Regions from separate parts of the Exiguobacterium sp. A1_3_1 genome, predicted to be linked through region 2. Evidence: riboswitches for the same ligand, from Rfam matches in the RefSeq annotation. Region 2 holds a riboswitch; the other holds the start of a gene.
What was found. Region 2 has a riboswitch for lysine ahead of F8N00_RS07210 (amino acid permease). Riboswitches for the same ligand answer to the same signal wherever they lie in the genome.
Positions count from the first base shown of each region.

Region 1: it holds a riboswitch for lysine, as region 2 does, so the genes downstream of both, F8N00_RS03165 (aspartate kinase) here and F8N00_RS07210 (amino acid permease) in region 2, are expected to answer to the same signal.

Region 1 is NZ_WBYY01000016.1:14,138-21,650, reverse strand. It holds gene argH (argininosuccinate lyase) at 1-1,354, shown strand, start outside; lysine riboswitch at 1,425-1,602, shown strand; gene F8N00_RS03165 (aspartate kinase) at 1,715-2,914, shown strand; gene F8N00_RS03160 (aspartate-semialdehyde dehydrogenase) at 2,928-3,920, shown strand; gene dapA (4-hydroxy-tetrahydrodipicolinate synthase) at 3,938-4,819, shown strand; gene dapB (4-hydroxy-tetrahydrodipicolinate reductase) at 4,816-5,562, shown strand; gene dapD (2,3,4,5-tetrahydropyridine-2,6-dicarboxylate N-acetyltransferase) at 5,549-6,256, shown strand; gene F8N00_RS03140 (branched-chain amino acid transaminase) at 6,282-7,214, shown strand; gene alr (alanine racemase) at 7,211-7,513, shown strand, end outside.
Region 2 is NZ_WBYY01000049.1:714-8,226, forward strand. It holds gene msrA (peptide-methionine (S)-S-oxide reductase MsrA) at 1-346, opposite strand, end outside; gene F8N00_RS07205 (hypothetical protein) at 416-598, opposite strand; gene F8N00_RS07210 (amino acid permease) at 679-2,160, opposite strand; lysine riboswitch at 2,293-2,481, opposite strand; gene F8N00_RS07215 (MarR family winged helix-turn-helix transcriptional regulator) at 2,647-3,102, shown strand; gene F8N00_RS07220 (diguanylate cyclase) at 3,240-4,331, shown strand; gene F8N00_RS07225 (TetR/AcrR family transcriptional regulator) at 4,374-4,979, opposite strand; gene F8N00_RS07230 (HlyD family secretion protein) at 5,172-5,828, shown strand; gene F8N00_RS07235 (DHA2 family efflux MFS transporter permease subunit) at 5,841-7,513, shown strand, end outside.

The sequences.
Region 1 (7,513 bases), on a different contig from region 2:
TGGACGTTTTACGGAAAGTGCTTCCGCTCAAGCGGAAGCCTTCGGAGCATCAATCACGTTCGATCAAAAATTAGCGAGCGTCGATTTAAAAGGCAGTCTCGCACACGCGCAGATGCTATTTGAACAAGAGATTCTTGCTCAAGACGAGTGGACACAAATCGAGCAAGGACTGAAGCAACTGGAAACGACGTTAGCAGACCATTCCTATACGTTAGCGGATGAGGACATTCATATGAACCTCGAACGTCTATTGACGGAACAGATTGGTCCGGTTGCAGGAAAACTGCATACGGCACGGAGTCGAAATGACCAGGTCGCAACGGATTTACATCTATGGATGGAACAACATGTTGAGGCGTTGACGACAGCATTACGCGAGCTCCAGTCGGTCATCACGGAACAAGCGGAGCAACATATCGAGACGGTCATGCCAGGGTATACGCATTTGCAACGGGCACAACCGATCTCGCTTGCGCATCACTTGCTCGCTTATTTCTGGATGTTCGAACGTGATGTCGAACGGTTGACGGATAATCAAAAACGAATTCGGAAATCACCGCTCGGGGCAGGTGCGCTCGCGGGGACGACATTCCCGATCAATCGTTTCCGGTCTGCTGAGTTGCTCGGTTTTGAGTCGGTCTATCCAAACAGTCTTGATGCTGTCTCGGACCGTGATTTCGTCATCGAATACCTCGGGATCGCTTCGACCATCATGATGCATCTCTCGCGCTTTTGTGAAGAAATCATCATCTGGGCGTCGCAAGAATTTAGCTTTATCGAGTTATCCGATGCCTTCTCAACAGGATCGAGCATGATGCCACAAAAGAAAAATCCTGATTTCGCTGAGTTGATTCGTGGAAAAACGGGGCGCGTCTACGGTAACCTGATGGGCTTCTTGACGACGATGAAGGCATTACCACTCGCTTACAATAAAGACATGCAAGAGGATAAGGAAGGGGTCTTCGATACAGCAGATACCGTTCTCCAATCCGTTCAAATCTTCACTGGAATGATTGAATCTGCGACGTTTAAGACCGAAGCGCTCAAGAAGGCGACAATGCAAGACTTCTCGAATGCAACGGAACTCGCCGACTACCTTGTGACGAAAGGCATACCATTCCGGGAAGCGCACGAAATCGTAGGCAAAGCCGTCCTTTATTGTGTGCAAAACGGTTGTTTCCTGAAGGATTTGAATCTCGAGACGTATCAAACCTTCCATCCGGATATCACGGAAGACGTCTATCCGCTCCTCGATCCGGTTCAAGCAGTGGCACGCCGGACAAGCTACGGCGGGACAGGGTTTGCTGCCGTGTCGGAGCAACTCGAACTCGCGAAACAGCATCTTGCGAATTGACGGATTTTGAAAAAAATCAGTCAAATGACTGGATTTAACAAAAGATGTCTGCTATAACTGTAACTAACAACCGACAGATAGAGGCGCGGATGACATGAGTAGCATCATTCTTGAAGGCAAGCATGCCGAATGATGTGAAAGGGGAAGTCCGCCGAAGTGAACGAGAAGATGCTTCTTCTCATTTGCTGGTACAACGGTTAAGATCCGTTGTACTGCCGAAACCGATGTTTCGGAGCGCTATCTTACGTAAAAGAACGAATGACTTTGTCTTCGTTTGTCCGATCGTGATAACGACGGGCCGTAGGAACGCTCCTACCGGCCCGTCGTTTTTTTCTGTATCGGGACAAAGGAGATAGGATTGTGACAACTGTACTTAAATTTGGTGGAAGCTCGGTTGCGACTGTCGAACAGATTCAGTCTATTGCGAATTATTTGAAGAGTCGCGCAGCCGAAGGTGAAAAACTTGTCGTCGTCGTTTCAGCGATGGGCAAGATGACAGATTCTTTGATTGCTCAGGCGCAAGCCATCACGGATCGCCCCGAGCGCCGAGAACTCGATCGTCTGCTTGCCATCGGAGAAGAACAGACGATTTCATTACTCAGCATCGCCCTCAACTCACTCGGCGTCAAAGCGTTATCGCAAACAGGCGCTCAAGCGGGAATCAGTACGATGGGATTGCATACGAAAAGTAAGATCAAACAGATTGATGGAAATCTATTACGACAAAAACTCGAAACATACGATGTCGTCATCGTCGCTGGATTCCAAGGTGTCAACGAACTCGGTGATGTCACGACGCTCGGACGTGGTGGATCGGATACGACGGCTGTTGCCCTTGCGGCAGTCCTTGATAAACGGTGTGAAATCTACACGGATGTCGACGGTGTCTATACGGCTGATCCACGAATCCATGCTGCTGCTCAACCGATTCCGCACATCTCATATGATGAGATGATGGAGATGAGCGCCCTCGGGTCGAAGGTCATGGAAATGCGGAGTGTCGAACTAGGAAAAAAATACGGCGTACACATCTTCGTCGGGAAAACACTTGAATCGAAAAGGGGAACATGGATCATGGAAGCGACGGAAACAATGGAACAAAAAGCGGTGACGAGTGTCAGTGTGACGAAGAACGTCTTGACGGTATCAATCAAACACGTACCGCAAACGAATGCAGCAGTAGCCGATATCTTCGAACTGTTATCCAATCGCCACGTCAACATCGACATGATCAGTCAAACGACGTTCGACAGTGACATTTTCTTATCGTTCTCATGTCCACTCGATGAGGAAGAGTTCCTCGATGAAGCATTGAAAGACATCATGGATCGCTTCACGACAGTCAAGGTCGATCGCCATAATCAACACGCAAAATTATCTGTCGTCGGAATCGGGATGCGGGATGCAACAGGTGTCGCTTCGAAGTTGTTCGCCATCTTCCGAGCAGAGAACATCCCGTTCTATCAAGTCACGACATCAGAAATCAGCATCTCGTACACGATTGTACAAGCAGACATTGAACGGACGGTTGCAGCGATTGCAAACGCGTTCGAGTTATAAGGAGGAAAACAGGATGTATCATGTAGCCGTCATTGGAGCAACCGGCGCCGTCGGTCAAAAAATGTTACAAGTCCTAGCAGAACTGGACTTCCCGGTCAGCCGCCTGTCCGCTTACGCTTCTGCTCGTTCAGCAGGGAACACGGTACAGTTCAAGGGAGAAGATATTACGATCCAAGCGCTGACGCCAAACATCACGGAAGACGGGATCGATGTCGCGTTGTTCGCAGCAGGCGGAACGATCAGTGAGCAATATGCCCCGTTACTAGCTGAAAACGGAACACTCGTCGTTGATAATTCAAGTGCTTTCCGGATGCAGGAGACGATTCCGCTCGTCGTGCCAGAAGTCAATCCGCAAGCGATTCAAGCGACGGACCGCTTGATCGCAAATCCGAACTGTTCGACCATTCAATCCGTCGTCGCTTTAGCACCGCTCCAGTCACTGGGATTCGAACGGATCAACTATACGACGTATCAGGCCGTATCTGGTTCTGGTCAAAAAGGAATCGAGGATCTGGCACGTGGAGCACGCGGAGAAGAGCCCGTCAATTATCCGCATCCGATTCACGATAACATCTTGCCGCATATCGATGTATTCCTTGAGAACGGCTATACGAAAGAAGAGCAGAAGATGATTGATGAAACACGGAAAATCTTCAATCTTCCAGCATTACCTGTCAGTGCGACATGTGTCCGGGTTCCAGTCACGAATTCTCACTCGGTTGCAATCAACGTCACGTTTACACAACCGACGACGGTTGCAGCGATCCGTGAAGCACTTGAAAACGCACCGGGCGTCGTCCTCATCGATGATGTCGCGAATACGCGTTATCCGATGCCACTTGACGCGAGTGGGACGGACGATGTCTATGTCGGACGAATTCGACAAGATGATAGTCTCGCGAATACGTTCCATCTCTGGTGTGTAGCCGACAACATTCGAAAAGGTGCCGCCTCGAATGCCGTACAAGTCGCACGCCAAGCCATCGAACAGTCGATTCATTCATAAAAAAGGAGGAGTTCTTCATGTTCAAAGGAGCAGGTACAGCGCTCGTCACACCATTTAATGAAGCAGGCGAGTTGGATCTACACGTATTCGAACGCTTGATCGAGCAACAACTCGCAGCAGGAATTCAGGCGCTTGTCGTCGGAGGAACGACAGGAGAAGGATCGACACTGACGAACACGGAATTCGAACAACTACTGACGACTGCCGTTCAAATCACGGCAGGACGAGTACCAGTCATTGCCGGAACGGGTTCGAACAACACGGCAGCAACAATCGAGAAGACGTTACTCGCAGAGCGCCTCGGTGCGGACGCAGCGATGCTCGTCACACCGTACTACAATAAAACATCGCAAGCGGGTCTCGTCGCACATTTCACGGCGGTCGCTGATGCAACCGAATTACCAATCATGCTGTACAACGTTCCGTCGCGGACAGGAGTTGCGATCGCAGTCGAAACAGCAGTGACGTTAGCACGTCATCCACGAATCCAAGCCTTTAAGGAAGCGAGTGGAGATGTCAGCTTCATGGGTGAACTGATGGCGGCGATTCCGGAAGACTTCGCGGTCTTCTGTGGAAATGATGATCAAATCCTGCCGTACATGGCATGGGGCGCACAAGGCGTCATCTCAGTTCTTTCGAACCCGTACCCAGCAGAGACACAAGCACTTGCTGAGGCGTTGCTCGCACAAGATCTCGTCACGGCACGCCGGATTCAGGCAGACTTGTTACCGGTCATCGGTGCCTTGTTCAGTGATGTCAATCCGATTCCAGTTAAAGCATCGCTTGAAGAACTCGGCTTTGCTGTCGGTGCGCCGCGCTTGCCGCTCGTCCGTCAATCGGAAGCGGGACATGCCCACTTACTCGAAACGATGCGGGCTTACAAAGGAGTGGTTCGATGAAACTCGCGTTACACGGTTATGGGGCGACAGGACAATACGTCGTCGAACTCGCACCACAAAGTGTCGTGGCGATCGTTGACCGGACGAAGTCATCCGATACGATCGCTTCATATGCCGAGCTAACAGAGATGTCAGAAACGGTCGATGCGATCATCGACTTCTCGCATCCGAGTTTGCTACCGGATCTGCTCGCATACGGGCTAGCGACAAAAACACCACTCGTCATCGCGACGACTGGTTTTTCAGAGGCGGAACTGGCATCGATCAAGGACGCTGCGAAAGAAATTCCAATTTTCCAGTCGTACAATATGTCGTACGGTATCGCGATGGTGCAGCAACTGCTGAAGACACTCGTACCACTAGCAGGAGCGTATGACATCGAATTGCTCGAGAAACATCACAACCAAAAAGTCGATGCGCCAAGCGGAACGGCTGAGTTGTTATTGCAAACGATTCAGACGGCACGTGACGTCACACCGGTATATGACCGGTCACAGACGCGGCAAAAGCGGGAGACGAACGAGATCGGAATGCACGCGATGCGCGGTGGAACGATCTTCGGAGAACACGAAGTCTTATTCGCAGGTGTCGACGAATTGATTGAAATCAAACATACAGCGCTATCGAAAAAAGTATTTGCTTCTGGTGCGATCAAAGCAGCTGAGGCACTCATTCAAAAAACAGCGGGACTCTATACATTAGAGACGCTCTACACACAGGAGGATTCACATGTTACTCACTGATGCTTACGAAATTGCTAAATTCATTAAAGATGCTAAAAAACAAACACCGGTAAAACTTTACGTCAACGGCGATTTGGCGGGCTTGACGATCGAAGGCGCTACAGCATTCGGATCAGATGAATCAAAGATTTTCTTCGCGGATGCAGGACTTGTGGCTACTTTCTTAGAAAAGTATTCAGATCGCATCACGGATGTTCACGTGGAGTATGACCGTCGCAACAGTGCGGTACCAATGCTTGATACACGTCACTTGAATGCGCGCATCGAACCAGGTTCATGGATTCGTGATCATGTCGTCATCGGTGACAACGCAGTCGTCATGATGGGTGCGATCATCAATATCGGTGCATCAATCGGAGATGGTACAATGATTGATATGAACGCTGTCGTCGGTGCACGTGGGACGATCGGGAAAAACGTTCATGTCGGCGCAGGTGCCGTGGTCGCGGGTGTCCTCGAACCACCTTCAAAAACACCTGTCATCATTGAAGACGGTGTCTTGATTGGTGCAAATGCAGTCATTCTTGAAGGCGTCAAAGTCGGCAAAGATGCCGTCGTCGCTGCTGGTAGTGTCGTCACAGAAGACGTACCTGCTGGAAGCGTCGTTGCTGGAACACCTGCACGTGTCATCAAACAGAAAGATGCGAAAACAGAAGAGAAGACGCAATTGGTGGATGATTTACGTTCACTCTGATTGACGTCGAAGAGGAGGAAAACACATGGCAGTGGATACACAGTATGGAGAAGCAATTTGGTTAGATGGAGTCTTTCATGATCCGAAAGATGCGAACACGAGCGTCATGTCACATGCGATTCACTACGGTAGTGGATTCTTTGAAGGAATTCGTGCATACGCGACACCGGACGGACCGGCGATTTTCCAATTGAAGGAACATATCGAGCGTCTCTTCCGCAGTTGTGCGTACTACCATGTCACGATTCCGTATACTGTCGACGAACTTGTTCAAGCAACGATCGATTTAGTTGCGAAAAACGGATTTGAATCGTGTTATATCCGTCCATTCGTGTTCCTCGGTACGCCATGGCAAGCATTGATGGCGAAAGATACGACGGTTCATGTCGGCATCTCGTGCTGGGAGCTTGGGGAATACTTCGATAAAGGTGCTGGCATCCGTGCCAAAGTCGCATCATACCGCCGCGTCTCATCAACGATGATGCCGATGCAAGCGAAAGCGGCTGCGAACTATATGAACTCACAACTCTTAAAAGGTGAAGCGATCCGTGATGGATTTGATGAAGCCATCGCGCTCGACATGAACGGAAACGTTAGTGAAGCGAGTGTTGCGAACCTTTTCCTTCTAAAAAACGGAACGATTCATACACCGTCACTGGATTGTTCAGTACTCGACGGTATCACACGCCAAGTCATCATTCGTTTGGCACAAGATCAAGGCTATCCTGTCGTCGAACGTCACATCGGACGCGATGAGTTGTATGTCGCAGATGAGATCTTCTTAACAGGAACAGCTGCTGAAATCACGAGTGTCGGTGAAATCGATCATATCTCGATCAACGGCGGAACACGGAACGTCGCAGATGAGTTGCTCGATCTTTACCGTCAAGCCGTCACAGGTCAATTGCCGCAATATGCGGATTGGTTGACGTATGTGACACCCGCTGTCGCAGAATGACGACGCGTACACTCGTCACGATCGATCGGAAGGCGGTGCGACAGAACGTCGCATCGGTCTTCGCTCGGTCACGTAAACGTATTTTTGCCGTGGTCAAGAACAATGCGTATAACTTAGGTATGCTCGAGATGGTCGAGACGCTGATGGCATCTGATGTGCATCACTTTGCTGTCGCCGAGTTGTATGAAGCCATTGAAATCAAAACGAATTTTCCAGACAGTTATGTACTGGTGATGAATCCGACGGAGGATTTTGAAACAGCACGACGTTTCGGAATTGCACTCGGTGTCTCATCGCTA
Region 2 (7,513 bases):
CAAGCGCTGCTTTCGAACGTTCAGCTGCTTCACACTGTGCTTCATCGACATAAAAGATAGCCGGTTGGTATGATTCACCACGGTCATTGAATTGACCTCCACCATCTGTCGGATCGATTTGACGCCAGAAGATATCGAGTAATTCTTCGTACGTAATGACGGACGGATCGTACGTGACTTCAACCGCCTCCAAGTGACCTGTCGTTTCCGAACAGACCTCTTTATAAGTCGGGTTCTCTGTATGACCACCGGTATATCCTGAAATGACCTGCTCTACCCCATCATATTTATGGAATGGCTTGACCATGCACCAGAAACAACCACCTGCAAATATTGCTTTTGCCATCTATCTTCCCCTCCTCTGTATGTGTCTATTTTACCGCGTTCAGAGAATGGACTCGACTTTCCTGCTCATTCAATCCTCTGGGTTCGCTTTTAGACGACGCATGACGAAGTAAATCGCCGCAAAGACAAGGAGAAGTCCTCCAAGCGAATACCAGATGTTATTCAAACGATAAATCATTTGGTATAAGGCTAGCGTCACAAGCAATAATGCGATCGGTAAGAAGGCACGCTTAAAGTGGTACCAGTAATTCACGAAGATCGCCTCCTGTTTTTCTTTCATCTTACTTGAAGCGACATCTAAAAAGCCACCTTCATTTGAAGGTGGCTCAATGATTAAGATTGACGTGGATGTTCCGGGAAGTCCATCTCGTCATAACGAACGATTGACGTCCGGTTTTTGAATTTATGTCCTAACCAGAAGGCAAGGAATAATGGAATACCAACATACGTTGCGGCAATTCCGACCCAATCAATTTGATCAGCGAGGAATGCGGCATAGTTTTGACCGACGATGACGAGGAAACAAAGACCGAAGGCGAACAGCGGACCGAATGGGAACGCTGGTGCAACATATGGTAAGTCTTTCAACGAGTGACCTTGTGCAAGGAATCCTTTACGGAAACGATAGTGACTGATCGCAATCCCGAGCCATGCGATGAAGCCTGTCATACCGGAAGCATTGAGTAACCACAAGTAGACTTGTCCACCAAACATCGACGTCAAGAAACAGAGAGCACCGACCGCACCTGTTGCAAGCAAAGCGTTACGCGGTACACCGTTTTTCGATACTTTCGCGAACAACTTCGGTGCATCCCCTTGACGCGCCAGTGTGTACAGCATCCGTGTCGAAGCATACATACCTGAGTTTCCGGCAGATAAAACAGACGTCAAGATGACGGCGTTCATGAGTGCTGCTGAGAACGCAAGACCTGCTTTTTCAAAGACGAGCGTAAACGGACTAACCGCTACGTCCGTAATGTCATTCGAAACCAAGTTCGGACTTGTATACGGAATGAGCATTCCGATGACGAAAATCGCGAAGACGTAGAAAAGCAAGATGCGCCAGAAGACTTGTTTGACTGCTTTTGGAACATTCTTTTTCGGATCTTCCGATTCACCCGCTGCAATCCCGACCAGTTCTGTACCTTGGAAACTGAATCCGGCAACGAGAATGATACCGATGACGGCAGGAATCCCACCGACGAACGGCGCATCGCCAAGAGCAAAGTTTTTAAATCCAACCGGTGGCTCCGATGTAAAGACACCGAAAATCATCGCAACACCGACGACTAAGAAGACGATAACGGTAACGACTTTAATCATGGCGAACCAATACTCCGCTTCTCCGAATCCTTTAACGGAGAAGTAGTTCAAGCCAATCATGAGTAAGAGGAACAAAGCACTGAAATAAAATCCAGGAACGTCCGGGAACCAATACGTCATAACAATTTGTGCTGCGACGAGTTCGACTGCGATCGTGACTGCCCAGTTGTACCAGTAGTTCCAGCCAAGTGCAAAGCCGAATGATGGATCGACGAATTTCGTTCCATATGTCGAGAAGGATCCAGCGACCGGCATGTACGCCGCCATTTCACCAAGACTTGTCATCAGGAAGTAGACCATCAGACCAACGATTGCATACGATAGGAGCGCCCCACCTGGTCCTGCTGCTGCGACGGAAGCACCGGACGCAATGAAGAGTCCTGTTCCGATTGCCCCACCGATGGCGATCATCGACATATGACGGGCTTGTAATCCACGTTTTAATCCTTCTGCTGTCGAATCTGTTGTTTGTTTTACATCTAGATTGTTCATTTCGTTCGCTTCTCTCTGTTTAGATTTTTTGAGAGGACACTTTTTGAATGAAAAAAACAAAAAGCGTCCTCATCTTCCAGATGGAAGATGAGAACGCAACATAATAAAATGGATGCGCCTCATTCTACCGTCGTGAAAGATAGCTCTCCACAAGTAAGTGATACCCGACTTGTGACAGTATTAGACCTATTCGATCTAATCCCAATCGATCATCTTCAAAGCGATGATTGATTTCGGCAATTCTTCCTTTCAGGTCACTTCATCTGTCGCTTGACGACATCCGTAACCGTACTCTTAAGAACTGCAACCTCCATCCCACTGGTTGAGTGAGAACTGAATTAAGTTAGTTATTACTACGCCATATTACACAAAACGCCACGAAATTGTCAATTGCCTTTTTCGAATCTGGGGTAGTAGATGGTAAAAATCCGATATGTTTAGTACACTAAATGGTAGAAGTCCACTGAGAGAAAGGATGCTGCTTGCATGCCACAGGAACGTGATTTGCTAACTTATCGACTCGAAGAACAAATGCGTGTCATTCTTCGTACCCTGCGACGTGAACTTAACCGGCTATTTGAAGGAACGGCGACCCGGAGTGAATTTTTCATCTTACGAAGCCTTTCTGAAAATGGACCTCAGCGCCCGACGCTTCTCGCGGAACAATTTGAGCTCGCGACGAGTCAAGTCACTGCTTTAACGGATAAGCTGTATAAACAAGGATACGTCACACGGACACGTTCGACGGAAGATCGTCGTTCGATCGTCCTCGCTTTGACGGAGGACGGGGAACGTGCATTTCGAGATCTCGAAATCGTTCGGAAAAACTATTTACAAGATCGCTTCGGTACATTGACGGAAGAAGAGCTCGAAACGATGATTCGTGTCTTTGATAAAATTTTACAGACGATGGATGAAGATACTCTTACTTCATCTTCTTAAAAACGGTAGATTTTCTACCGTTTTTTCTATTTTGTCTAAAGATTTCTCTATGTCTAACCGTTATCTACTTGAGTATACTGGAAGTATATATATGGAAATCTGTTAGCTGGGGGAGTTGGGAGGATTTGTTGGCCATCATGAATCAATTCATCATTAACTTTTGTCTACTGTTCACAACGATTACTCTCTTGTTCTTACCGTTTCGGAATCAACCGCGTATTTCATTGAACTCCAAATGGAGCATTCGACTTATACTCGGAGCAGTCTTTGGTCTGATTGCGGTCTTATTAATGTTCAATGGGATCCAAATCGATGTCGCCCGTGTTGATTTACGTATCGTTCCCGTCGCGATCGCCATGCTGTTCGGTGGTTTCCCAAGCGCCATCGTTGCAGGAGCAATGATCATCGGAACACGTTACTTTTTAACACCAGTTGATCAAATGGAAGGATTTTATTTATCTACGCTGATCATCGTCTTATTCATCACGACGATTGGGATCATTCGTCGATTCGTCCATGTCTCGATGCGTCATTTTCAACTTATGGTGTTGGTCGGTATTCTCTATTCGTTACCCGCCATCTACATCCTGACGCACAGCTGGTCGACATTCTTTAAAATCTCGATTGCGTACGTCTTCTTTAATTTATTAGCTGGCTTTGTTGCCTTTCGATTACTGACGGAATTACGCCGTCACTTTGAAAACATCCAGTATCAGCAGAAACTCGCTATGACAGATGCTTTGACAGGACTCGCCAATCGCCGTCGTCTGGATGACTCGCTATCACTTGTCGGTTCGACCGATCAAGGCTATTCACTTGTGCTCATCGATATCGATTTCTTCAAGCATGTCAATGATACATATGGTCATGATGCGGGCGATGATGTGTTACGCCAACTCGGCATGACTCTCGCTTCCTTGACGCGTCCAGACGACCTCGTCGGACGGTACGGTGGTGAAGAATTTTTAATCATCTTACCAAGTACTTCGGCGAAAGAAGCGCAAAAAATAGCAGAACTAGCTCGGTTGACGGTCGCACGTAACCTGTTCCCGACATCAGATGTACCTGATCTGCAAATCACGATCTCACTTGGGATTTCACATTCTAGTGGTTCGCACACGTCACTTGAAGCATTACAACAGGCAGATAAAGCGTTGTATTACTCAAAAGAAAGCGGACGGAACCGGAGTACGATTTATTCGAAAGAACTTGCATTCCGACAAGCTTAAACTAATTGGACACTTCCGTAGGGGAGTGTCTTTTTTACGTCTTCATTCCGTCTCTTTAGGAAAACCGATACTTTCAACCGTTCCGAAAACAATCATCCGACTTAATTGTTCTGCCATGTATTCTGATGAATACGGTCGACCGTTTCGTAACCAAGAAATCAACAATCCTAACTGTCCACCAATGACATAGTTCAATAATAAGTCCCGATCGACGAACGTAGCTTCTTCTGTGATTTGCGGTCGAAACACAATTCGATAATTCTCTTTCAATGTATCGAGAAAACGAGAGATGAACGTTTTGATCGGTCCTTGAACGAGCATCGTCTGATAGAATAGTTCATTTTCTTCGATATGAATGAACAAACGAGCAAAATAGCGACTCACCTGCTCGACTGTCGGAAATACAGTTCCTGTACCCGTGATCCGAATCGCTTGTTCAAGTGCTTTCATTTGCTCCTCAACGACTTGGTCGAGCAAATCATACTTATCTGTATAGTGTGCGTAGAAGGTCGAACGATTCACACCTGCTCCATCCGTCAACATTTTGACAGTAATGCTCGAGAAGCTGTGCGTCTTCAGTAAACGAAATAATTCCATCGTAATACGGTCACGTGACCGTTTTGGTCGGGGATCACGGCTCTCATTCATCCATATTTCACTCCTTTTTCACCATCTTTTCATTAATGAATCCGTTATCATCTATTTTTCCAACATTTTGTCGGAAATTGTCGGTTGTTTGTTAGCTAACGTTCCATATAATTAACTATATTAATTACTCCTCCCCCCAGAGGAGTACTTTTTTTGAATCGATTGTACACAAGAAAGGATGCTAACACACCCATGAGTATGAAAAAATTATTGATCATCAATATCGTGACACTCATCGTTTTAATCGGTGGTGGTGTTGTCGGATACTACTATTACGATCAAGCAACGAGCTATGTCAAAACAGACAATGCGAAAATCGACGGTAAGATGATAACGATTGCGAGCCCAAGCGCTGGTAAATTAACAGACTGGTCTGCGAAAACAGGCGAATCACTTGCCAGTGGCGCAACAGTCGGACACGTCATGACGGCACAAGCCGGACAAAAACCGACGGATCTCTCGGTTTCAATGCCCTCAAAAGCAACGATCGTTCAGTCGATGGCGACAAAGAACGGCTTCGTCGCAGCAGGTACACCTCTCGCATATGGTTTTGACTTAAACGACCTTTGGGTCACAGCGAACATCGAAGAAACAGAAATCGATGAAATCAAAGTCGGACAAACAGTGGATGTTTACGTCGACAGCTACCCGGACACGACACTTTCTGGTGAAGTCGAGCAAATCGGTATGACGACGGCTTCCACGTTCTCAATGATGCCTTCTTCAAACGGAAACGCGAATTACACGAAAGTCGCACAAGTCATTCCTGTTAAAGTCTCACTCTCGCAAGAAAAATCACTCGACATTCGACCTGGTATGAATGTGACCGTCCGCATTCATAAGGATTAAGGAGGGACGTTGATGTCTACTACCTTCTTATTCGGATACAGTGCGTTCACGATTCTGATCATCATCGGCGTCAACTGGATCGCCCGTCGAAGTCGCTCATCCGACACGGCGCTGGCGACGGACGGACCGACTCTTGAGGAATCCCTCGAGGCGGAACCGACGATGACCGTAACACCACCAGTCGCAGCACCTTCAAAACAGGTATCGACTGAAAACGTCAGTATTCCGAAAGTACTGACGGTCTTACTCATCGGTATGTTCATTGCTATTTTGAACCAAACGTTGATCAATGTCGCGTTACCGGTTCTGATCAATGATTTCAACGTATCGACGTCCACTGCCCAATGGTTGACGACGGGCTTCATGCTCGTCAACGGGATTTTGATTCCGATCAGTGCCTTTTTGATGCGAAGCTACACGTTCCGCCAGCTGTTCCTCGCTTCGATGACACTATTTTTCTTCGGATCGGTCATCTGTTCGATGGCAATGAACTTCCCGGTCATGATGATCGGTCGCGTCGTTCAGGCAGCGGGGGCTGGTATCTTGATGCCACTCGGATCAAACGTCTTCATGACGTTATTCCCACCGCATAAACGCGGTGCTGCCATGGGAATGCTCGGAATCGCGATGATTCTCGCTCCTGCTGTCGGACCTACGATCACAGGATATGTCATCCAAAACTATGATTGGCACGTCATGTTTTATGCGATGTCGTTCTTTGGATTAGTAACATTGTTACTCGGTACTGCCTGGTTCCGCCTGACGCAGCCACTCTCGAAACCTTCTTTTGACGCACTGGGCGTCTTATTCAGTACGATCGGATTCGGGAGTCTCCTTTACGGATTCAGTGAAGCCGGGAATGACGGCTGGGATAGCCCGATCGTCATCAGCACGATCGTCATCGGCTTAATCGGAATTGCAGCTTTTGCGATGCGTGAGCTATCGATGGAAGATCCGATGCTGAACATTCGCGTGTTGAAGGTACCGGAATTTTCGTTCACCCTCTTCATCAACGTTATCGTCACGATGGCCTTGTTCGGCGGGATGTTACTTTTACCGATTTACCTTCAAAGTATTCGTGGTTTTTCACCAGTCGACTCTGGTCTTCTCCTTTTGCCCGGATCACTAATCATGGGGATCACCGGACCGATTGCCGGTCGTTTATTTGACCGCTTCGGTATTCGACCGCTCGCTATCTTCGGTTTGACGTTGATGACGTACGGGACATGGGAATTGACGCAATTGAACATGGATACGTCGTATTATTCCATCATGGGTATCTATATGCTTCGATCGTTCGGTATGGCATTCATCATGATGCCGATCATGACTGCCGGTATGAACGCTTTACCGATGAAGATGATCCCGCACGGAAACGCGACCCAGAATACACTTCGTCAAGTCGCCGGCTCCATCGGAACGGCAATTCTCGTCACTGTCATGACCCGTCAAACGACGGCTCACTTGGCAGACGATGCGAATCAGTTCACGACGCTCGACCCGACGCTTTCGCAACATTTAAACGATCTTGGTCAACAGCTTGGTAGCTCACAAGCTGCTTCGACGAGTTGGTTTACGATGCTGACGAAACAAGCAACGATCCAAGGGATCACCGATGCGTTCTGGATTGCGACCGTCTTATCTGCGCTTGCACTGATTCTGTCCTTCTTCTTGCACGGAAAAAA